2 regions of the Heyndrickxia sp. FSL W8-0423 genome follow, and region 1 is predicted to be linked to the other one. Evidence: predicted binding sites of a transcription regulator. Region 1 holds the regulator's gene; the other holds the start of a gene.
The links. Region 1 encodes LexA, which represses DNA repair genes until DNA is damaged. Its sites were predicted from a motif close to CGAACATATGTTCG; they were not measured.
Positions count from the first base shown of each region.

Region 2: the regulator LexA is predicted to act here: its motif matches at 2,399-2,412, upstream of parE (DNA topoisomerase IV subunit B).

Region 1 is NZ_JBBPBE010000001.1:2,685,501-2,698,306, forward strand. It holds gene spoVK (stage V sporulation protein K) at 1-883, shown strand, start outside; gene MKY81_RS13640 (trimeric intracellular cation channel family protein) at 893-1,513, opposite strand; gene MKY81_RS13645 (methionine gamma-lyase family protein) at 1,746-3,008, shown strand; gene MKY81_RS13650 (MerR family transcriptional regulator) at 3,222-3,611, shown strand; gene glnA (type I glutamate--ammonia ligase) at 3,658-4,992, shown strand; gene lexA (transcriptional repressor LexA) at 5,052-5,675, opposite strand; gene yneA (cell division suppressor protein YneA) at 5,839-6,159, shown strand; gene MKY81_RS13670 (YneB family resolvase-like protein) at 6,168-6,809, shown strand; gene MKY81_RS13675 (DUF896 domain-containing protein) at 6,920-7,153, shown strand; gene tkt (transketolase) at 7,321-9,327, shown strand; gene sirA (sporulation inhibitor of replication protein SirA) at 9,505-9,945, shown strand; gene MKY81_RS13690 (YneF family protein) at 10,020-10,238, shown strand; gene MKY81_RS13695 (ABC transporter transmembrane domain-containing protein) at 10,435-12,186, shown strand; gene MKY81_RS13700 (ABC transporter ATP-binding protein) at 12,190-12,806, shown strand, end outside.
Region 2 is NZ_JBBPBE010000001.1:3,016,767-3,029,572, forward strand. It holds gene MKY81_RS15385 (glycosyl hydrolase family 18 protein) at 1-360, shown strand, start outside; gene MKY81_RS15390 (purine/pyrimidine permease) at 461-1,750, shown strand; gene MKY81_RS15395 (CoA-binding protein) at 1,823-2,236, shown strand; gene parE (DNA topoisomerase IV subunit B) at 2,483-4,459, shown strand; gene parC (DNA topoisomerase IV subunit A) at 4,459-6,900, shown strand; gene MKY81_RS15410 (hypothetical protein) at 7,025-7,783, shown strand; gene MKY81_RS15415 (staygreen family protein) at 7,843-8,310, shown strand; gene MKY81_RS15420 (PH domain-containing protein) at 8,426-8,884, shown strand; gene MKY81_RS15425 (rRNA methyltransferase) at 9,145-9,516, opposite strand; gene MKY81_RS15430 (LAGLIDADG family homing endonuclease) at 9,539-10,321, opposite strand; gene MKY81_RS15435 (hypothetical protein) at 10,483-10,641, opposite strand; gene MKY81_RS15440 (YkyA family protein) at 10,720-11,394, opposite strand; gene MKY81_RS15445 (polysaccharide deacetylase family protein) at 11,425-12,309, opposite strand; gene MKY81_RS15450 (FAD-binding dehydrogenase) at 12,536-12,806, shown strand, end outside.

The sequences.
Region 1 (12,806 bases):
AAGAGAATCCTCAAAAACTCATCCAAAGGAAGTTGTTCAAAAGAGAGTATCAACAACAGAGCATGAGGCACTCAGGGAAATTGAAGAAGAATTAAGTGCTCTTGTTGGAATGGATGAAATGAAAAAGATGATTAAGGAAATATATGCTTGGATATATATTAATAAGAAACGGGAATTAGCAGGTCTAAAAACTGGTAAGCAGGCGCTTCATATGATGTTCAAAGGTAATCCGGGAACAGGGAAAACAACTGTAGCAAGATTGATTGGCAAACTTTTTCAAAAAATGAATGTATTAACAAAGGGGCATCTAATAGAAGCCGAACGGGCAGATTTAGTAGGTGAATATATTGGTCATACTGCACAAAAAACACGTGATTTAGTTAAAAAAGCGATAGGAGGAATTCTTTTTATTGATGAAGCATACTCCCTTGGCAGGGGGGGAGAAAAGGATTTCGGTAAAGAAGCAATTGATACACTGGTCAAGCATATGGAGGATCGGCAGCATGAGTTTATTTTAATATTAGCCGGATACTCGAGAGAAATGGATTATTTTCTTAGCTTAAATCCCGGTCTTCATTCTAGATTTCCGTTAGTATTCCATTTTCCTGATTACAATGTCGAACAGTTGATGGAAATAGGTAAGCGGATGTTGTACGAAAAAGAATATGTGCTAAGTCATGATGCGGAAAGAAAATTAAAAGACCATTTATCATATGTAAAAATGATGAATCCGACTAGTTTTTCAAATGGAAGGTATGTCAGAAATGTAATCGAAAAATCGATTCGTTCACAAGCTATGAGATTGCTAAATAATCATCATTTTGATCGACATGATTTACTAACAATCAGAAGTAATGATTTATTGTTTCCAGATAACCAATAATAAAAACGGTTAGTCATGATGACTAGCCGTTTTTATTCCAGTTTTATTTGGAAGTTTCCACTTAAAGATATAGGATAGCACACGCAGCATTGTGATAATAGCAAATAATAAATAGAGTTCAATCGGTTCCTTTGCCAAACCTAGCCCGATAGCAAATCCACAAAGAATTGCCCAAACAGCATATATTTCGGATTGTAATACGAGCGGTTTCCTCTTCGCAAGAACATCACGAATAATTCCTCCGCCACTTCCGGTTAATACAGCTGCAACGATTATTGCACTTAATGGGTGCCCCATTTGTTTTGCATATAATGCTCCTTGGATAGCAAATGCGGCAAGTCCCATTGCATCGAAAAAATTCCCCCAACGCTGCCAATGACGTAATAAATTATGAGGGAATAAGAAAATAATTGTAATAGATAGTAACGCGATTTGGAAAAGGAGGCTTTGCTCCCAAAGTGCTGAGACTGGAACTCCAATGAGAAGATTACGAATTGCCCCTCCGCCAAAAGCCGTTACGATTCCTAATATATATGTTCCCAATATGTCATACTCTTCCTCCATTGCAATGATTGCGCCAGAAACGGCAAAAGCAATGGTGCCAATAATACTTAGAATTTCCCAAGTCATTGGGTTTACCTCCTAGAAGTATAGATAATCTATGATGATATGAAAAAATTAGGCTCTAAAATTACTAATATGTATGTTTATTATTTTCATCACAAATTTGATTTTATCACGATAAAACAGACTTACAAGAAAAATTTTTTTGTTTCATATTTTTCTGTTAAGATGAAATTACACATTCTCTTTATAAGTAAGAAGGGTAATGGCTAATATCAGATTTTAAAGGAGCAACAAGATGTTACAGTATTTAACTAATGGTGAGAAATTAAAGCCAATTATTGAAGAAGTTGAACAACAAATTAAACCAATTCACGAAAAAATAGATCAACGAATTGAAGAAAATCAGTTTAGGGTATTACAAAGTTTTCAAGCGAATCGTGTAAGTGATTCGCATTTTAATCCTTCTACAGGTTATGGCTATGACGATATCGGAAGGGATACCATCGAAAAAATTTATGCTGACGTATTTGGTGGAGAAGCAGGGCTAGTTCGTCCACAAATTATATCGGGAACACATGCAATTTCTATCGCTTTATTTGGCGTGCTTAGACCAGGAGATGAATTATTATATATTACCGGCAAGCCATACGACACGTTAGAAGAAATAGTCGGGATTCGAGGAAATGGTGTTGGTTCTTTAAAAGAATTTCAAATAGAATACAATACTGTTCTTTTAACAAGTGAAGGTACGATTGATTATGAGGGAATCAGAAAATCCATTAAATCGAATACAAAAATGATTGGTATCCAACGTTCAAAAGGATATGCAAATCGCCCTTCTTTTACAATTGAAGAAATCGAAAAAATGATCAAGTTTGTTAAAGAAATTAAACCGGATGTGGTTGTTTTCGTTGATAATTGTTACGGGGAATTTGTTGAAAACATTGAGCCCTGTCATGTTGGGGCAGATTTAATGGCTGGATCCTTAATTAAAAATCCGGGCGGGGGAATTGTAAAAACAGGTGGATATATCGTTGGCAAGAAGCAATGGGTGGATGCCTGTTCCTATCGCATGACATCACCTGGTATTGGTGCTGAGGCGGGTGCCTCACTTTATTCTTTACAAGAAATGTACCAAGGATTTTTCCTAGCACCTCATGTAGTTGGACAAGCATTAAAAGGGGCAGTTTTCACATCCGCAATTTTAGAAAAGTTTTGTTTAAATACACATCCAAAATGGGATGCGAAACGAACCGATCTTATTCAGTCTGTTCAATTTGAAGATCCGAATAAAATGATTGAGTTTTGCCAAGCAATTCAATTTGCTTCACCAATCAATTCGTATGTTACCCCATATCCTAGCTATATGCCCGGGTATAAAGATGATGTGATTATGGCAGCGGGAACATTTATTCAAGGAGCAAGTATTGAATTATCCGCAGATGGTCCGCTGAGACCACCATACACTGCATATGTACAAGGCGGATTGACATATACTCATGTGAAAATTGCTGTCTGTTTAGCATTAGACCGTTTATTAACGAAGAATTTAATATAAATGGAGCATTGAAAGCGTGTGAACCTTAGATTTCACGCGCTTTTTTATTTTTAGGCTATGTTATGTAGATAGTTAATTGGAGCTAAAACAACAGACTTTTAACAAAAGAAATTTGTTAAAAAAAGTTATGTAAGAAAATCTAACATTCTATTGACAATTAATCTAACATATATTAAAGTACTTATATAGTAAATATGAAAGGCGGAGTTTTTAATGAGTGGTAATCAAATTCGTCGTTCAATGCCAATCTTACCGATTGGTACAGTGATGCAATTAACCGATTTAACAGCCCGTCAGATCCGATACTATGAAGAACATAGTTTAATCCATCCGGCTAGATCAGATGGGAACCGCCGGCTATATTCTTTAAATGATGTCGATCAATTATTAGAAATTAAAGATTTGTTAGATCAAGGCATAAATATGGCGGGAATTAAGAAAATATTAGTTATGAAAAATGAACCAACTCCAACAGAAACAACTACAACAAAACAGGAAGTATCTAACGAAGAAGTGAGAAAAATATTAAGGGAAGAACTATTACAAGCAGGGAGATTTCAACGCCCTGGAATGCAAAATGAAAGACCGAGATTTTTTCACTAATTGACAGTTGATTTAAAAAATAGGACCCATAGGGAGGAAATTGTTTATGTCAAGGTATAATCGTAGTGACATTGAAAGAATAGCAGAAGAGCAAAATGTGAAATTTATTCGTCTTCAGTTTACTGATATATTAGGAACGATTAAAAATGTTGAGATTCCGATTAGCCAGCTTGGAAAAGCGTTAGACAATAAAATGATGTTTGATGGTTCTTCAATTGAAGGTTTTGTTAGAATTGAAGAATCTGATATGTATTTATTCCCTGATTTAGATACATGGGTAGTATTTCCTTGGACAGCTGAAAAAGGGAAAGTGGCCCGCTTAATTTGCGATATTTATAATGCTGATGGAACACCATTTGCGGGAGATCCACGAAATAATTTGAAACGTGTATTGAAGGAAATGGAAGAGTTAGGTTTCACAGATTTTAATCTTGGGCCTGAACCTGAATTTTTCTTATTTAAATTAGATGAAAAAGGGGAACCTTCATTAGAATTAAATGATAATGGGGGATACTTTGACCTTGCACCAACCGATTTAGGTGAAAATTGTCGTCGGGATATCGTATTAGAACTTGAGGAAATGGGATTTGAAGTCGAAGCTTCACACCATGAAGTAGCACCTGGTCAACATGAAATTGATTTTAAATATGCGCATGCATTAAAAGCATGTGATGATATACAAACATTTAAGCTCGTTGTTAAAACCATTGCCCGAAAGCATGGTCTGCACGCAACATTTATGCCTAAACCATTGTTTGGTGTAAGTGGATCCGGTATGCACTGCAACTTATCACTGTTCAAAAATGGTGAAAATGCTTTCTTCGATCCAAATGGTAAAATTGAATTAAGTGAAACGGCATATCAATTTATTGCTGGCGTAATTAAACATGCAACGAATTTTACCGCGGTCACCAATCCGACTGTAAACTCTTATAAACGTTTAGTCCCTGGTTATGAAGCACCATGTTATGTTGCTTGGTCTGCTAGAAACCGTAGTCCATTAGTGCGAATTCCGGCTTCACGTGGATTAAGCACACGCATTGAAGTCCGTAGTGTCGATCCTGCAGCAAACCCATATTTAGCAATGGCTGTTTTATTAAAATCAGGATTAGATGGTATTAAAAATAAACTTAAAGTTCCAGCACCGGTTGACCGAAATATTTATGTTATGAATAAACAAGAACGTGAGGAAGCAGGAATTATTGACCTTCCTGGAACATTGAAACAAGCATTGGAAAATTTAATTTCCGATGAAGTAATGACAAGTGCTCTTGGTGAACATATTCTTGAACATTTCCTAGAAGCAAAAGAGATTGAATGGGATATGTTTAGAACAACAGTCCACCCATGGGAACGCGAGCAATATATGCAAATGTATTAATAGTGAAACCCCTTGATACCATTGGTATAAAGGGGTTTTGTTTTTAATAAAAATCTTGCTTAATGAATGATGTGACGGTAAAGACCAATAACTTTTCCTAAAATAGAGACATTGTTTAAAATGATTGGAGCCATTGTTGAATTTTCCGGTTGAAGGCGGAAAAAATCTTTCTCCTTAAAGAAACGCTTTACTGTAGCTTCATCATCTTCTGTCATAGCAACGACGATATCCCCATTATTAGCTGTTTGTTGCTGGCGGACAATTACGTAGTCCCCATCTAAAATACCTGCTTCAATCATACTTTCACCGACAATCTCTAACATAAAGATATTCTCATCAGCGGGTGCTAATTGTTCCGGTAATGGGAAAAACTCTTCAATATTTTCAATGGCAGTTATAGGCATACCAGCGGTAACTTTACCTAATAAAGGAACATTCACGACGTTTTGTTTAGGAATGCTTTCTGATTCAAAATCGAGAATTTCGATTGCCCGTGGTTTAGTAGGATCTCTTCTAATTAATCCTTTTGTTTCTAATCTTGACAGATGACCGTGTACAGTAGAACTCGAAGCAAGTCCAACAGCTTCTCCTATTTCGCGTACAGATGGTGGATACCCTTTTGCTTTCACTTCTTGTTTTATAAAATCCAGTATATCCTGTTGCCTTTTTGAAAGTTTTGTCATTATACACACCCCGATTATTTCGTAACTTTTAGATTAATTTTATTATAGCATTTCTTAACTAACTATACAAACATAAGTTCGAAAAAAACTGTTGACTAAAAACAAGTGTTCGCATTATAATAAAAATAAATAAACGAACATACATTCGAAGGAGGTTTTTTATATGCTTATTCTATGGAAAAAATACTCTTATGTTATTATATTAATTGTTCTATCATTAATTATAGGTTTATATGCAACAAACACTTTTATAGATGACAAAAACTATCAGCAAATCACTGTATCCAAAGGACAATCACTTTGGAAAATTGCTCATATGTATTCAGAAGAACATTCAATGAATCCTAATGATTTCATTGAATGGGTAACGAATAAAAATCATTTAACAAGTAGTAATATAAAAGCTGGAGATAAAATTGTCATCCCTGTTAAAATGAAAAAACAGTTGGATGACAGTAATCAATATGCTTTAGATTTGGAGTAATAGAAATGATGAAAGCAGTAATTTATTGTCGTGTTAGTACAACAAAACAAACCCAAGAAACATCACTTGAAAGGCAAGAGGCTGAACTAATCGAGATGGCTAAAATTTATAGATTCGATGTTGTTCAAGTGATTCATGATCAAGAAAGTGGCTATCATTTAGATCGTCCGGGGATTATAGAAATTCTTGACCTTATAAAAGAAAAAAGCATTGATGTGCTATTAATTCAAGACGAGACGAGATTAGGCAGAGGGAATGCAAAAATTGCTCTTTTACATTGTCTTTTTAAAGAAGGCATTAAAGTTTATAGTATTTCTCATCAAGGTGAATTAGAATTGTCCGAATCAGATTCCATGGTTCTAAATATTGTTAGTATGGTGGAAGAATACCAAAGGAAATTACATAATTTAAAAATAAAAAGAGGGATGAAACGGGCAGTTGATAAAGGATATCGTCCAGAATTGAATTTAAAAGATCATGGGAATATTCAAGGGCGTGATCGAAAGGAAATGCCTATCGATGAAATAGTCCGTTTGCGAAAGAATAACCTTACATTTGCTGAAATAGCAGCAACACTTAGAGGATTTGGATATGATGTTTCAAAAGCAACAGTGCATAGAAGATATCAAGAATATGTAAAGCAAGAATAACTACGAATGAAAGCTTAAGCTCTTTTCTTGATAACAAAGTATTTATCTAGTACTATTACTGTATCTTATACTGGAAAAGATAGTAGTTTCTATAGAAAAGGAGTAGCTATATGCTTTCTAAAGATAAAATAGCAAGAATTAATGAACTATCGAAAAAGTCTAAAGGAAAAGGACTAACTAATGAGGAAGCTAAGGAACAATCTCGTCTTCGACGCGAGTATTTAGAAAGTTTTCGTTCATCCATGAAAAATACGATTGAAACGGTACGCGTGATTGATCCGGAAGGAAACGATGTAACTCCTCAAAAAGTCCGCAATATCCAAGCGAATAAAAGATTACATTAATAATTAAATTAGTTCTTTTGATAAGGCTGACCAATCAGCCTTTTTTCGTGTATATATAATAATTCATTTCAATAAAAGATAAAAAACTATACTTTTCTTTAGTTGAGTTATAATATAAACATGTTTAATATTAATATTGGACTATATGATAGAGAGGATGTATAAAATTGTTTGACAATACAGACCAATTAGCAGTAACTACGATAAGAACACTTTCTATTGATGCGATTGAAAAAGCCAATTCAGGTCATCCGGGATTACCTATGGGCGCCGCACCGATGGCTTACACACTTTGGACTAGATTTATGAACCATAATCCGAAAAATCCGGAATGGTTTAATAGAGATCGGTTCGTTTTGTCAGCTGGACATGGTTCAATGTTACTATATAGCCTACTTCACTTGGCAGGATATGGTTTAAGCATTGATGATCTTAAACAATTCCGTCAATGGGGAAGCAAAACACCTGGACATCCAGAATTTGGACACACTAAAGGAGTCGAAGCAACTACCGGTCCATTAGGACAAGGAATTGCGATGGCTGTTGGCATGGCAATGGCTGAACGTCATTTAGCAGGTGTTTACAATAAAGATAAATTCGATATAGTTAATCACTATACATATGCACTTTGTGGTGATGGAGATCTCATGGAGGGGATATCCAGTGAAGCTGCATCATTAGCCGCACATTTAAAACTAGGTCGTTTAGTTGTATTATATGATTCAAATGATATTTCACTAGATGGTGATTTAGATAAATCATTTTCAGAAAGTGTGGAAGGACGATTTAAATCATATGGATGGCAATATCTTCGTGTAGAAGATGGAAATGACTTTGAAGCCATTTCTAGAGCACTTGAGGAAGCAAAATCCGATGTTACTCGCCCAACTATGATTGAAGTTAAGACAGTAATTGGATATGGTTCACCTAATAAATCCGGAAAATCTGCAGTCCACGGTTCTCCGCTCGGAGCAGATGAATTAAAGCTAACGAAAGACTATTATAAATGGACATTTGAAGAAGATTTCCACGTTCCGGCTGAAGTTTATGATCGTTTCAATGAAAAAATCGTAGAACCAGGTATTGAAAAAGAACAACAATGGGAACAACTTTTTGCAGAATATAAAAAGCAATACCCAGAGTTGGCTGCACAATTAGAACATGCCATCAAAGGAGAACTTCCGGAAAATTGGGATAAAGATATTCCTGTTTATGAAGAAGGAAAGAGTTTAGCAAGCAGAGCTTCCAGTGGTGAAGTTTTAAACGCCATTGCAAAAAATGTTCCAACCTTTATTGGCGGTTCAGCCGATTTAGCTGGTTCAAATAATACAATGATTAAAGGTGAAAAAGACTTTACACCTGAAAATTATGATGGACGGAATATTTGGTTTGGTGTTCGTGAATTTGCGATGGGTGCTGCAATGAATGGAATGGCATTACATGGCGGATTACAAGTTTATGGAGGAACGTTCTTCGTATTCTCTGATTATTTACGACCAGCAATCCGTTTAGCAGCGTTAATGAACCTGCCAGTAACCTATGTATTTACACATGATAGTATTGCGGTAGGTGAAGATGGCCCTACGCACGAACCAATTGAGCAATTACCATCTTTACGAACAATGCCTAATCTTTCTGTTATTCGCCCAGCGGATGGGAATGAAACAGCTGCAGCATGGAAACTCGCATTGACATCTAAGGATAAACCGACTGCACTTGTTTTAACACGACAAGGTTTACCTACGATTAAATCAACTGCAGAAAATGCTCAAGAAGGTGTCGCAAAAGGTGCTTATGTAGTGTCTCCATCTGAAAATAATCAAGCGGACGTAATTTTATTAGCTTCTGGCTCAGAAGTTAATCTTGCAATTGAAGCTCAAAAAGCATTATTAAATGATGGGATTCAAGCATCAGTAGTAAGTATGCCATCATGGGATCGTTTCGAAGAACAGACGAAGGAATATAAAGAGTCAGTTATTCCAAAATCAGTGAAAAAACGCCTTGCTATCGAAATGGCAGCTCCATTTGGCTGGGAACGTTATGTTGGTGATGAAGGAGAAATTTTAGCCATTAACGGATTCGGAGCATCTGCACCCGGTGCAAAAGTGATGGAAGAATACGGATTTACTGTAGAAAATGTAGTATCGCGAGTTAAAGCGTTACTTCAACAATAAAAAGTTTGGGAGGATAACCTTGTTATCCCCCTTTTTTAATACTTTATTTTCTTTCCGTTGTAATAAAAAATTGCTTTTCGACAAAAAAATCACCTATTTGAAACAGTTTTTGACAAAAAAATCAGAAATATTAGTCTAGAATAATAGGAAAGGATAAAAACTCGGGAGTGAAGTATCATGCGTGCCTATCAAATCTATTTAATAGAGGATGAGGTTGCAGAGTATTATTATGGACGGGAAAGAATGTTTTTTGATTTATTTTTGGAATACTATCAAGTAAAAGGTATTCTAAAACAAATTTTAGGTAAGCAAATAGAGTATATAACGAAACCAATACCTGTATTACATATCCATCATTTACTTGGACAAGCTTTTTCAAAGAAAAAGGATTTTGAACATAATAATAATTTTTATCGTTACATCGAAAATGACCTGTTCAATGGAGTAGAGTTATTTGTCGATGATTATATGCTTAGGCTGAATGCATGGGGGAACTATGACTCGGAATCGGCCTTTTTAGAAGTTTTGCGAAAATATGATGGACGATTACTTGCGATGGACCTCGAAAATGAGAGATTTGGCTGGTTGAAACCAATAAAAGAAAGAAAATTCGTTTGAAACATAATTGAAATATTGTATAATGATTGAGGATTTAGTACACTGTAAGATAGACAACATGAAGGAGGATTATTATGGCTTGGTATGTATACATTATCATACTTGTAGCTCTATTAGCTGGAGTTGCACTAGGATTTTTCATAGCACGTAAATATATGATGAACTACTTAAAGAAAAATCCGCCAATCAACGAACAAATGCTAAAAATGATGATGACTCAAATGGGTATGAAACCATCTCAAAAGAAAATCAATCAAATGATGAATGCGATGAATAAACAACAAATGAAGTAATAGGATAGAGCTATAAATGATGTTAGAAAAGGGACAGCCTTTATGATAACTATCATCTTATAGCTTTATTTTTTTTGGAAAATGTCTCTTCTTTGTTATCGGAAAATTTGGTAATATTAGAAAGGGTTTTTTATTTTGATTAATGAAATATCTTAAATAAAGTTTACAATTTTTTGACGGACAGATGGGGGATAAAATGAGGGTTTTCATTGATTTAATGTGGTTTTTTAAGCAGGAAAAGAAAGCATACATATCGGGAATACTGATTTTAGCAGTTGTGGCAGTGCTGCACCTTATTCCACCCAAAATCGTGGGGTATATCGTTGATTTAATTAAAGAGAATGAATTAACTAAAGGCACGCTAATAAAATGGATTATCGTTTTGATTGTGACAGCATTAGCTATGTATGTTTTGAGATATTATTGGCGGATTATGATTTTCGGTTCTTCTTTGAAATTAGCACGGATTTTACGAAATCGTTTATTTAGCTATTTTACGAATATGTCATCTTCATTTTATCAGCAAAAACGTGTTGGTGATTTAATGGCTCATGCAACAAATGATTTGCAGGCAATCCAAGGGACGGCGGGTTCAGGAGTGTTAACATTTGTTGATTCACTTTTGACGGGTGGTTTTGTAGTTATTGCTATGGCGGCAACGATTAGTTGGAAATTAACACTAATCGCATTAATACCAATGCCGTTTATGGCAATATTAACGAATTATTATGGATCATTGCTCCATAAAAAGTTTCATAAAGCGCAAGAAGCCTTTTCATCGTTAAATGATAAAACACAGGAAAGTATAAATGGAATAAAAGTGATTAAAACATTTGGTCAGGAAAAGGAGGATATAGAGTCTTTCCGAGCTCAATCCGCTGATGTAGTCAAAAAAAATGTAGCTGTTGCGAAAATTGATTCCCTTTTTGACCCGACCATATCTATCGTAATTGGTTTATCATTCTTTTTATCTATTGTATTTGGAGCAAAATATGTCATTTCAAATGAATTAACGATTGGACAGTTAATCTCTTTTACTACCTATCTTGGTTTACTCATTTGGCCGATGCTTGCGTTTGGCAGTCTCTTTAATATTTTGGAGCGGGGGAGAGCCTCCTATGAACGAGTAAGTAACTTATTGTCAGAGCCTAAAGAAATTCTTGATCGTCCAAATGCAATAAATACTATCCCAACAGGTTCAATCGAATATAAAGTAAAGTCATTTCACTATCCGAATGAAACGAAGCCAGTGTTAGAAGACATCCACTTTCAGTTGAAACAAGGGGAAACACTTGGGATAGTAGGAAAAACGGGCGCTGGAAAAACAACTTTAATCAAACTTTTACTGAGAGAATTTGAAGGGATAAATGGAACAATATTGTTTGGAAATAATAGGATTTATGAATACCGGATTGACAGATTAAGAGAATCAATTGGTTATGTTCCGCAAGATCATTTCTTGTTTTCTTCAACTGTAAAAGAGAATATTGCTTTTAGTGATCCACTAATTGACCAAACTTTTATCGAGAAGGCGGCGAAAATCGCCCATATCCATGATGACATTCTTCAGTTTACAGATGGGTATGAAACAATAGTAGGAGAAAAAGGTGTTTCTTTATCTGGGGGACAAAAACAAAGAATTTCCATTGCCAGAGCGTTGTTAAAAGATCCGGAAGTGCTCATTCTCGATGATTCATTGTCGGCAGTTGATGCCAAAACGGAAGAGGCGATTTTAAAATCGTTAAAGGAAGAACGTTCGGGAAAAACCACGATTATTACAGCCCATAGACTAAGTGCGATTAAACATGCGAATAAAATTATAGTACTTGAAAATGGGAAAATAATTGAAAGTGGAACACATGATGTATTAATGGAAAATGATGGTTGGTATAAAGCGATGTTTGTCAGTCAGCAGCTTGAAGAGCTTGTAGAACTTGGGGGAAAGTAAATAATGGATAAAAATATGACGATGACGGCTAAAGAACAAAGGATGATACTAATTCGCTTGATGGCATATACGAAACCTCATTTGAAAATGATGTTCTTCGCCTTTTTTCTATTGTTACTAGCAACAATTGGTGATATTTATGGTCCGATTATCGTAAAGGTGTTTATTGATGATTATTTAACACCTAGACATTTTCCATATCAAGCACTTGTAAATTTAGCGGTTGTATATATTTTAATTCAAGTATTTAAAGCGATTATACAGTATTATCAGCTATTTAAGTTTCAGGAAATTGCCGTAAAAATCATTCAGCAATTGCGGATTGACGTGTTTACAAAGGTCCAAAATTTAGGAATGAGATACTTTGATCGAACACCCGCAGGAAGTATTGTATCGAGGGTAACAAACGATACGGAAGCGATTAATGATATGTTTGTAAATGTCATGGTTACTTTTATTCAAGGAGTCTTTTTAATTATAGGGATCTTTATCGCGATGTTTGCGTTAAATGTAAAACTTGCCGTTTTTTGCTTATGTATACTGCCTATATTAATTTTTATCATGGGACTATACCGCAAATATAGTTCTGTCTTTTATCAAGATTTAAGAGAGCGTCTTAG
Region 2 (12,806 bases), 330 kb from region 1:
GAAAAATTAATACTTGGTGTCCCATTCTTTACTCGTTTATGGAAAGAAGAAATGAAAGAGGGAAAACTTTCGGTTTCTTCTAAAGCATTATCGATGGATCAAGCAAATGCATGGATGAAAGAAAGAAAATTAACAGCAATTGAAGATGCCGATTCAGGACAAAACTATGTTGAATATACCGACGCAAAAACCAATGCTGTTTATAAAATGTGGCTAGAGGACAATTTATCTTTGAATAAACGGGCGAAATTAGCCGCAAATTATCAACTAGCAGGAATTGCCTCCTGGTCGCGATATTTTGCAGACAAATCAGCTTGGTTAGCACTTCAATCCTCATTATCCGCATTGAGCAATAAATAAATGATTTTGTTACGCCTCTCCAAACATCTATAGTTTAATGAAACCGTGGCACAATGTATAATAAATAAGGTAAAAGATCATACAGCAAGGAGTTCTTAAAGTGAAAACAACTATTTCTGCCATCCAATGGATGGCTTTTATGATTGCAGGAGCAATTGCAGCTCCTATCGCAATAGCAGATTTATACCATTTAAATCCAGTTGAAACATCAGCCTTTGTTGAAAGAACTATTTTTGTTTTAGGAATTGCCGGTTTATTGCAAGGCATCATTGGACATCGTTTGCCAATTAGTGAAGGTCCAGCAGGTTTATGGTGGGGTGTTTTCACGATTTATGCCGGTTTTGTTGGAACGTTATATACTTCCAATATTGAAACACTCCGTGAATTGTCGGGTGGGTTGATGCTTAGTGGAGTATTTTTTATTATCTTATCCGCATTCGGCTTAATTCAAAAGTTGGCTAAATTATTCACACCAACCGTTACATTCATCTATTTGTTTTTGCTGATTCTACAATTAAGCGGCTCTTTCATGAAAGGGATGCTCGGTCTCACCGATGGTGTCCATGTTATTCAGCCTATTACTGCTTTGTTATGTTTTATCATCATTATTCTAACCTTTTACTTAGGACAAATTAAAATTCAGTGGATTAAACAATTTTCGATTATGCTCGGAATGATTTTCGGATGGATCTTATTTATCATTTTTGGATTATCTCCAAGTGTGCTAAAAAGCAGGCATTGGTTTTCATTCCCGGATATTTTATCATTCGGATTTCCTAAATTAGATTCTGGGATAATTGTTACTTCTTTCTTTATTACAATCTTACTAGTTACAAATATGATTGCATCAATACGTGTGATGGAAGAGGTATTAAAAAAAGATCATAAACAAGCGAATCGCTTTAAACAAGCAGGCATCATTTCCGGTATTAATCAATTTGCCGGCGGGATTTTCTCTAGTATTGGATCAGTACCCATTTCTGGTTCCGCTGGTTTTGTTAGCCAGACAGGAATAAAAGCCTTAAAGCCATTCATTTTAGGAAGTTTGTTTGTCACGGTGATTTCTCTTCTTCCCCCATTGATGAACATTATGGCCGCTTTGCCAGCTCCTGTAGGTTATTCAGTCACTTTTGTTATATTTACAAAAATGGTTGGTATCGCTTTATCGGAAATCGAAAAAGCAAATGATCTAAAAATAACTTATACGTCGGCAGGAATTGGTTTTTTAATTGGGGTAGGGGTAATGTTTCTTCCTGCGGGAGCAACTGAGGGTCTTCCGGTAGTTATTGCATCATTAATCAATAACGGTCTCATTCTAGGAACTATTACAGCCGTTGTAACTGAGCAATATTTACTTTGGAAGAAACGTAAGGAAGTGTCTAGTCATTAATTTGCAGTTCTTAAAAGATTGAAGTACGATAAGTGTAGAAAAAAAGGTGAATATTAGATGGGAGGACCTTTTATGTCTATTGAAAATCCTAGTCGCGAAGAAATTGGAAAAATCCTTAAAAAAGCAAAACGAATTGCTGTTGTCGGTTTAAGTAATAATCCAGAACGTACATCGTATATGGTTTCTGAAGCAATGCAAAAAGCCGGGTATGAAATTATACCAGTAAATCCAACTGTGGACGAGGTTTTAGGGGTTAAGGCAGTATCTACACTAAAGGAAATTGAGGGGCACATCGATATTGTGGATATTTTTAGGCGGTCCGAATACTTACCTGAACTTGCTAAAGAGTTTCTGGAAATTGATGCCGATGTATTTTGGGCACAGCTCGGTGTGGAAAATGAGGAAGCCTATCAATTATTAAAAGAAAAAGGCAAAACAGTAATAATGGATCGTTGTATTAAAGTAGAGCATGCACTAACCAAATAGACTTTTTTGTTAGCAGCAAGCGTGTAGTTTTAACGCTTGCTTTGTTTTTTTATTTTATCTTTGCATAGTTTAATAAAGCATTTTTAAAAGAAGTTTGCTAAATATTAATTTATCGCTAAAATAGTTGTTAGACGTTTGTCCGGAAAATGCTATAATAATATACGAACAGTTGTTTGTTTTTTCGTCTGTATTTAAATAATAAGGAAAGTAGATAGAGAGCAGTGTTGTTTTGAAAGGGGAATATTTGTGGCAAAGAAACAAAACTTGATTGAGTATAATGATGATGCGATACAGGTATTAGAAGGCCTGGAAGCCGTAAGAAAACGACCGGGAATGTATATCGGTTCAACAGATGCTCGCGGGTTGCATCATCTAGTTTATGAAATAGTAGATAACTCCGTTGATGAAGCTTTAGCGGGAAACGGAGATCACATTATTGTTAAAATACATAAAGACAACAGTATTAGTGTTGAAGATAAAGGTCGTGGAATGCCTACGGGTATGCATAAACTAGGAAAGCCTACTACTGAAGTAATTTTTACTGTTTTACACGCGGGTGGAAAATTCGGTCAGGGCGGTTATAAAACAAGTGGTGGTTTGCACGGAGTAGGTGCATCTGTCGTCAATGCATTATCCGAATGGCTAATTGTTACAATTAAACGGGATGGATATGTCTATCAACAAAAATTTAAAGATGGTGGAAAACCTGAAACAACATTGGAAAAAATCGGAAAGTCAAACCAAACAGGGACACTCATTCATTTCAAGCCAGACCCGACCATATTTAGTACGACTTCGTATAATTACGATACGTTGTGTGAACGTTTACGCGAGTCTGCATTTTTACTAAAAGGATTAAAAATCGAAATTATTGATGAACGCTACGATCAAAATGATGTATTTTTTTATGAAAATGGAATCGAAGCTTTTGTTGAATATTTGAATGAAGGAAAGGACATTCTTCATCCTGTCGTATTTATTGAAGGAGAAGCAGGTCAGATCGAGGTCGAATATGCTTTTCAATTTAATGATGGATTCTCGGAAAATATGCTTTCATTTGTTAACAATGTACGAACAAAAGATGGAGGAACTCATGAAGTTGGCGCAAAAACAGCAATGACAAGAGTGATCAATGAATATGCCCGTAAAGTTAATTTATTGAAAGAGCGGGATAAAAACTTGGAAGGTACCGATATTCGTGAAGGACTAGCAGCTGTTATTTCAGTCCGAATTCCGGAAGAGTTACTGCAATTCGAAGGGCAAACGAAAGGTAAGCTTGGAACAAGTGAAGCAAGATCTGCTGTCGATGCTGTCATTTCTGAACATCTTGCCTACTTTTTAGAGGAAAATCCCGAATCAAGTAATTTGCTTATTAAAAAGTCGATTAAAGCTGCTCAAGCAAGAGAAGCAGCAAGAAAAGCACGCGAAGAAGCTCGCAGTGGAAAAAAACGCAAAAAGTCGGAAAGTCTTTTATCTGGAAAATTAACTCCGGCACAGTCGCGGAATCCACAAAAAAACGAACTTTATCTTGTCGAAGGTGACTCTGCAGGAGGTTCAGCGAAACAAGGGCGTGATCGAAAGTTCCAAGCGGTTCTCCCATTGCGTGGTAAGGTAATCAATACGGAAAAAGCAAAACTGCAAGATATTTTTAAGAATGAAGAAATTAATACAATCATTCATACGATCGGTGCAGGTGTTGGACCAGACTTTAACTTAGAAGATGTCAATTATGATAAAGTGATTATCATGACCGATGCAGATACCGATGGAGCACATATTCAAGTGTTACTGCTTACATTTTTCTATCGCTATATGAAACCACTTATCGAAGCCGGAAAGGTTTATATTGCCTTACCTCCTTTGTATAAAGCGAGTAAAGGGACGGGAAAAAAGGAAATAATTGAATATGCCTGGACGGATGATGAGCTATCAAGCGTAACGAAAAAGGTAGGAAAAGGTTATATACTTCAGCGTTACAAAGGATTAGGTGAAATGAATGCCGACCAATTATGGGAAACGACGATGAATCCTGATTCGAGAACATTGATACGTGTACGAATTGATGATGCTGCTCGTGCAGAACGACGTGTAACAACTTTAATGGGTGATAAAGTTGAACCGCGTCGAAAATGGATTGAAAACAATGTTGCCTTTGGTTTAGAAGAAGATCAAAGCATTTTAGAAAATGAAAATTTATCAGTTGAAGGAGGGGACCAAGACTGATGACTAGTTTAGAGAAATTTCAAGACCTGCCCCTTGAAGAAGTATTAGGTGATCGTTTTGGACGGTATAGTAAATATATTATTCAAGATCGTGCATTACCGGATGCCCGTGATGGTTTAAAACCTGTCCAACGCCGTATTTTATATGCGATGCATGTCGAAGGAAACACAAATGATAAAGGTTTCCGAAAATCAGCAAAAACGGTCGGTAATGTAATCGGTAATTATCATCCGCATGGTGATTCGTCTGTATATGAAGCAATGGTTCGGATGAGCCAGGATTGGAAAGTAAGAAATGGTTTAATTGAAATGCACGGTAATAATGGAAGTATTGATGGAGATCCTCCTGCTGCGATGCGTTATACTGAAGCGAGATTATCAGCGATTGCATCCGAGCTTTTAAGCGATATTGATAAGGATACAGTCGATTTTATCCCAAACTTTGATGATACATCAAAGGAGCCCACTGTTCTACCAGCAAGATTCCCTAATCTTTTGGTTAATGGATCAACAGGAATTTCAGCAGGTTATGCAACAGATATCCCACCGCATCATTTAGGTGAAGTGATAGATGGAACGATCATGCGTATTGAAAAACCTGATTGTTCCGTAGATGATTTAATGAAAGTCATTAAAGGACCTGATTTCCCTACTGGTGGAATTATTCAAGGGATTGACGGAATAAGAAAAGCTTATGAAACTGGTAAAGGAAAAATAGTAGTTCGTGGTAAGACAGAAATTGAATCCGTACGTGGCGGCCGCGAGCAAATCATTATCACTGAAATTCCATATGAAGTGAATAAGGCAAATATGGTGAAAAAAATTGATGAGTTACGTTTAGATCGGAAAGTAGAAGGAATTTCCGAAGTACGTGATGAAACCGATCGTACGGGTCTCCGCATTGTCATTGAATTAAAAAAGGACGCCCACGCAGATGGAGTTCTGAATTATTTATTTAAAAATACGGATTTGCAAATAACCTACAATTTCAACATGGTGGCCATTGCTAATCGCAGACCGAAACTTATGGGATTGAAAGAGTTATTAGATGCTTATATTAGTCATCAAAAAGAAGTCGTAACTAATCGGACAAAATATGACTTACATAAGGCAAAAGAACGTCAACACATTGTTGAAGGATTGATGAAAGCTTTATCAATACTCGATGAAGTGATTTCAACGATTCGTGCATCTAAGGATAAACGCAATGCTAAAGATAATCTAATTGCGAAATTCCAATTTACTGAAGCACAATCTGAAGCAATCGTATCTTTGCAACTATATCGTTTAACAAATACGGATATTACAGCATTGCAAAAAGAAGCAGAAGAGCTTAGAAAAAAAATAGAAGAACTTACATCAATACTAGATAGCGAAAAAAATTTATTAAACGTCATCAAAAAAGAACTTAAAGAAATTAAAAAGAAATATGTAAATGATCGAAGGGCTCTTATTGAGGAAAAAATTGAGGAAATCAAAATTAACCTAGAGGTTATGATTCCGAACGAAGATGTGATGGTCACAGTTACGAAGGATGGATATGTTAAAAGAACGAGTATGCGGTCATATTCGGCATCAAATGGACAGGATCTTGCGATAAAAGAAACGGATAGAGTGTTATTCCAAGAAGAAATTAATACGACAAGTGTCGTTCTCTTATTTACTAACAAAGGGAATTACTTATACTGTCCCGTTCATGAGCTTCCTGATATTCGATGGAAAGATCTAGGACAACACATTACAAATATTATTCCTATTGAAAAAGATGAACGAATTGTTGAAGTAATTGAAATTAAAGATTTTAATGCATCGAACTATTTATTATTTATTACTAAAAACGGCATGGCTAAGAAGACGGAAATTAATCAATATAATGCCCAAAGGTATTCTAAACCTCTTGTAGCCATTAATTTAAAGGGCGAAGATGAAGTAGTTGATGTCCATCTTACCGACGGTTCTAAAGATATATTTATAGCTACTCATTTAGGCTATGGCTTATGGTTTGATGAACAAGAAGTAAATATCGTCGGGGCTCGTGCAGCTGGAGTAAAGGGGATCAACTTAAAGGATGGAGATTATGTTACATCAGGTAAAATATTAGAAAACACCAAAGAAGAATCCGTTTTTATTGCAACCCAGCGTGGTGCTGTTAAAAAAATGAAATTGAGTGAGTTTGAAAAAGCAACACGTGCAAAACGCGGCGTAGTGATGCTACGCGAATTGAAAAACAATCCACACCGAATAATCGGTTTAGATATTGTTAAAGAAAAAGATATAATGTGGCTTCAAACAGAAAAAGATGTACTTGAATCAATCGCCGTTGCAACTTTACGTTTCAATGACCGATATACAAATGGTTCTTTCGTTATTGATGAAAGTGAAAATGGCGTTGTGAAAGAAGTTTGGAAAGAAAAGCCTAATAATAAAACAATAGAAGAATAAAGCATAAAAAAGCATTTGTCCAAAATTTCGGGCAAATGCTTTTTGTTTTATCAATGGTTATTTTTACATAACCAAAAAATTATTGGAAACAATAATGAGCAAAAGGAATGAAGGAGAATCGACGATGAAAAAAGAATATGTACTTGCTGTATTTGCCTTTTTCTTTATGTCTCTTAGTACTGTTGCAATATCATACGCCGGAGAATCAGCCAATACAAATGAAAAGATACTACAAGAATATAAAATTGATGTTACAGGTGACCGAAAGCCAGATAAAATTATCCTGAAAGGGATACAAGTCGATGCTAGTAGTATGTACATGGAGAAAATTTGGGCGGAAATAACTTCATCCAACAATAAAAAGTTTCGAATTGACTATGAACCGGGATATAAGCCAAAAATTGAATTTGCGGATTTAAATCATGATAATGTTTTAGATTTATTAGAATCTAGTGGTACAGGTGGAAGTGGGGGGTTATATAATTATCGTTTAACGACTTTAAAAGATAATAAAGCAATTGATATCCCAATGCCGCCTGCATTAAATGTTCAGGGACACTTTGAAGATCAATTCAAAGCCAGTCTCACAATACCGGAAATTAGCTTTACTAAAAAATTTAAATTATCAAATCGTAAAAAAGATTATATTCGCTTAGGACTATTTCAAAAAAACGGAACGTTAAACGAGCCTACAGAATTAATGATTGATCCGGTAGACGTGTATAGAATTATTAAAGTTAAAGGAGAAAAAGGATTTGGATTAAAATCTTATCGCAGGGTTAGTGGGGCCTACCATGCAGATGCGTTAGGAACACTTATATCTGTTTGGTATTATGAAAACGGAAAATGGAATCAAATACAAACAAAGTGGAAAGATCGGTAACCTTTTATAGGCAAGTATCATACAATATGTTAAGCATAGATAAAGAGGGGATGCTTATCATGGATCATTTAGACAATTTATCTATTAATATCATTCCACCGGCGACAGATTTAAATCCCTTACAAGGAAGAAAATACACATTAACACATTCTGAAGCAACCGGTGAATGGTATTTGTCAATCGGAACACAATTTCCGTTTACGAAGTTAACAAATGGTCTTTTCAGCGTAATTGAGGCAGAGTGGACAACTAAAATGGGGGAATACATTCTTTTAGGAAGAATAAACATAAACTCAGATAGCTATAACGACAAACTAGATCAAGTTCGTTATATGATTTATCAAAAAGAGTTACCTCAGCTCATCGCACATATTATTGACGCAGATAAGCGATTCTTACATTATCATCCGTTGCTATTGGATGCACCGATACACATTGAAATAAAAGCAAAATATCCTGAGTTCTATCGAACACTATATATGGGTACAGCAAGGAAATATTTAAAAAAAGAATCGGTCAATTCTTAACACAGGTGATTACCTGTGTTTTTTTGATTATTTATAAAGCCAATTTATTTGAAACTATTATGATTGTGATTCGTATACACAATAGTAGAGATAAAAAGTGGGGGAATATAGAGTTATGCGTTTTTATTCTAAAAAAGGACCTATCATTACTATTATTACTTGGAGTTTATTCATAGTTTTGCTTGGGACAATTATTATTTTATTAATTCATGGGCTCGAAGACTCAGATTCAATTTTCGGCTTAATCATTGTAAGTATTTCGCTTGTTTTTGTTACTTGGTTATGGATGAATACATATTATGAAATTAATAACGGAAAGCTGAAAATTATTGCTGGTCCGTTTAAATATGCAATAATCGACATAAATGAAATTAAAACGATAGAAAGCACAAAAAACATTATCTCAAGCCCGGCGTTATCAATGGATCGAATCGAAATTCAATATAACAAATGGCATACGATCATCATTTCGCCAAAAAATCAAGCCGAGTTTATTTATGAACTAAAGCAAATAAATCCTAAAATTGTTGATAATACATACAATGAGGAACAAACGGATGAGAATATTATGTAAACTTAATAAGGATATTAGTAGTGACTAAAAAATAAAAAAGCGAAGAGTATTTTTTTGATTTAGTAAATGTCAAATTCGGGTATAACATTATCCTGCACATTAATTATTTTAATACTGATGAACTTTGGAACACTATAAAAAAATTAATTCCGTCTCAATATAACGAGTATTCTTTTGAATTGAGACGGAATTAATTTTCATTAATTAACTTCCGATAATATATATTATGGTGGGGGCGTTAAGATAAATATGTTAACAACCTATTCTACCCTGTGTTTATGACCAATTTTTTTTATATTTTTTGTGTCGATATACTTAACGCTATATTCAATAACATCATTTATAAATAATTGATGATTTTTAGCAAATTCTTTTACACAATTTAATAATTCTTTATCATAAGTAGTTTTATACTGAATCCGATCTTTAGGTCTCTCTTTTTTATTAAACAAAATTACTCCTTGTGAAAGCACATGTTGTAATCCATTTTCAATTAGATAATTTACATGAGTGTCATGTTCTTCGGCCAAAGCATTTAATTGATCTAATAAACGTTTGCTAATATTTGTTCTGAATTTTACTCTTGAAGTATCTGTTACCTGAACCAAACTTCCATTTACTAATTTCCACATTAATATCACTCCTTATTTCATGCTACATTTTTTTATGAAGGGTCATAAAATTTCTTTTATATGGAATAAAATAATCATTTGCATCTTTATATATAATATCAGCTAGTTTAGGTAAATCAAACTTCCCTTTCACCCAGACACGATAGATTACATTCCCAGACTTACTGTTTGTGATTGTTATCTCTGAACGTAAATCCCATGTCTGGAATACATTAAAAAGTCCATTTGCAAATTGTGAACTTGCTGTTGTGATGTTCATTACATACCCCGTATGCTGAACCCACCCATCTCCGTCTATTACTCCTCTTACAAAAGAAGGCAAATACTCTTTAGGAACAGCGGGAAACGGAACAGTTAAGGATTTATTTGGAATAATTCCTAGTGCTTTAAGGTCCATCTTGATAGATTTTGAGTAAATATTTAGTGTAGGTGTTGTTTTCGTTTTTCCAAAAGGCGCTAAGACATAGTCAGCTTCCATTAATTTTGCAATTAATCGAAGAATTTTTTCATCCTTTTGGGAAAATGAGATAGTATGAGTTTGCTTATGAACATGTCCATCCGTCAAAAAAAGTCCTAAGACCCATGCCATTTCATGAGACCAAACTTTGAAAAAGTTTTCATTAACTGAATGCTTGCGGGGTTGTCCAGATGATTTTTCGCGATTCATTTTCACTCCATGTTTATAAAGAACATTTCGAATGCCTCGATCAGATAAACCAATTATAGGAATCATTTCACTATATGACATACCACTCTTATACATATTAACAATAATCTCATCTGTAATACCTGGATTTCTAGGCATAACATCACTCCTTTGGAAAAATAAAAAATATATTTAAAACAAAGGATGTACAAAAATAATCTGTTTCTTCCATTATACGAATACACGTTCTTATTTGCAATAAGTTGTCAAAAAAAAGATGCCCCTGTTACAGGGAACATCTTCGTAAAGGCAATTATATATTAGTTTACATAACGTGTTGTTGTCTTGATATTAGATAATTTATTTTGTAGATTTGCACGATCACGTTTCATTTGATTTAATCGATTGGTAACAACTTTTTTCCCGTATTCTTTTGAAGCGGAGGCAATTAATATAACATTTTCTTTATTATTACTCATTCATACCCCCCCAAATAATTTTTTATAAAGTAGAAATACGTATATCCCTTTTTATAATTTAACTAAGATTATCATTTTTTATTTTGAAGACCATTTCAAATTTCCTGCTTTATAAAGCGTCATTTTCTCCTTATTATACTGCTTTGTATAAAGATTAAACTGTTCTTTAAGGTCTTTCAATTGTTTATTATCCTTGTTAAATTTCTTAATTTGTTTATCATAATTTGTAATATGAATGTTTTTTTGTTGTAAATAATTATATAACTTTTGATCAGCTTTTATATTTTCATTTGATAAATTGTAAATTTTTTTGTATATTTCATAACGTTTATTAATAGAATTTGCCACTTTTTTCGTCTTATTTCGAAGGGTTTGATCGTCAATTTTTTTCATAATTGGCTTAATCTTTTTTGCTTCATTATACGAGTTTTCGATAATAGTATTTTCTTTCTGAATAAGCTTTTGCCGCTTTTGTAATGATTCACGCGCTTTATCAAGTATTGGATCTATTTTTTTACTCGTAACCTTTAAATTAAGTATTGATGTATACAGTTTATTTTCTTCTTTTTGCAAGTTATTCAGTTCATTTTGATATTTACTTAAACTCGATTCTTTATTTGCGGCTTTTTCCAAGTGAAGATAAATTGTAGCAATTTCCTTATTTGCCGATTCACACCCTACAAGAATTGTTATACTTGCTGTGACAATTGCAAAAATGAGAACAATTGTTTTTATCGTACCCTTTTTTTTCACCTTTATCCCCCTTTCTGGTAATCTATTATATTATGAACCATAAGGATGACAACGGTCATTACATTTAAAACTATATGCGTCCATACTTTCTTCAAGATTTTTTGTAACAAAATGATTTTTATTTAACCAATTTAATAATATTGGCAAATATTTAATTGTTGGCCCACGATCATGTAATAATATAACAGGATGCTTTCCAATACTATCCATAAATTTAATTCCGTTTATAACACGTGAAACATATGCCTTACTATTTGATTTCCAATCATCGCTATCGATATCCCAATCCCACAGCTGGAATCCATATGATTCAATTTCTTTTCGATACGAATCCAACATATACGGAACACTTCCATATGGGGTTCGAATAAGTGTCGATCTCACACCAGTAATTTTCTCAAGCACTTTCTGGTCCTCCTGCATTTCATGCAATGGACTTTTCTTTGAATGATAAAATTGACGGGCATCATGTGTTACACCATGTAGACCTACAGCATATCCTGTTTTTACCATCCGTTTAACAACTTCGGGATATGCTTTTATATGAGGAGCTAGCATGAAAAACGTAGCTTTTGCACCATAATGGTCGAGAACATCAAGTAACTCGTTCGCATCAGATGAAGGCCCATCATCAAAAGTTAAATAAACAATCTTTTGATTTTCCTCTTGTTGAATTAGTTCCTTTTCTTTCTGAATTATAGAAGTTGCATAAATTGAACCTTTCATCGTTTGTTTTAGTTGAGGGGCATTTTCCATCATAGGAATTTCATTCGGAGGACCTTGTTTTTTAACAGCCACCATTACATCATCTTCCGTTCCTCTAAAAGAAAATCCGACAATAAATAGTAAGATGATTATTATTGCTCCAATCTCATAAATCATTCTTTTTCTTCTCTGGTTTTGCTTGTTAGTCATTTAATCACCTTCGAGTTTTTCTACTTCAACTAGTATAATGGGTAAATCCAAAAAAAAGGTGACAAAAAAATTACAAACTTCAACATTTACTTCCAAATTTCCACATCACTTTAAAAAGTTTTGTTACATTTACATAAGATTGGCACCCGACTATAATATAAATAGCATATTATAATTCAGATAAATTCGTATATTCTAATAATAACCATATTTTAGGGGGATATAAATGGAATATGATGTAATTGTTATAGGGGCTGGTTTATCTGGTTTGGTTGCAACTGCCGAACTCGCAGACGCAAATAAACGCGTGTTACTTCTCGATCAAGAACCTGAAAACTCTTTAGGCGGCCAAGCTTGGTGGTCATTTGGCGGATTATTTCTAGTGGATTCACCCGAGCAACGCAGAATGGGAATAAAGGATTCACGGGATCTAGCTTGGCAAGATTGGTTAGGGACTGCGGGATTTGATAGAGACGACGAAGACTACTGGGGAAAAA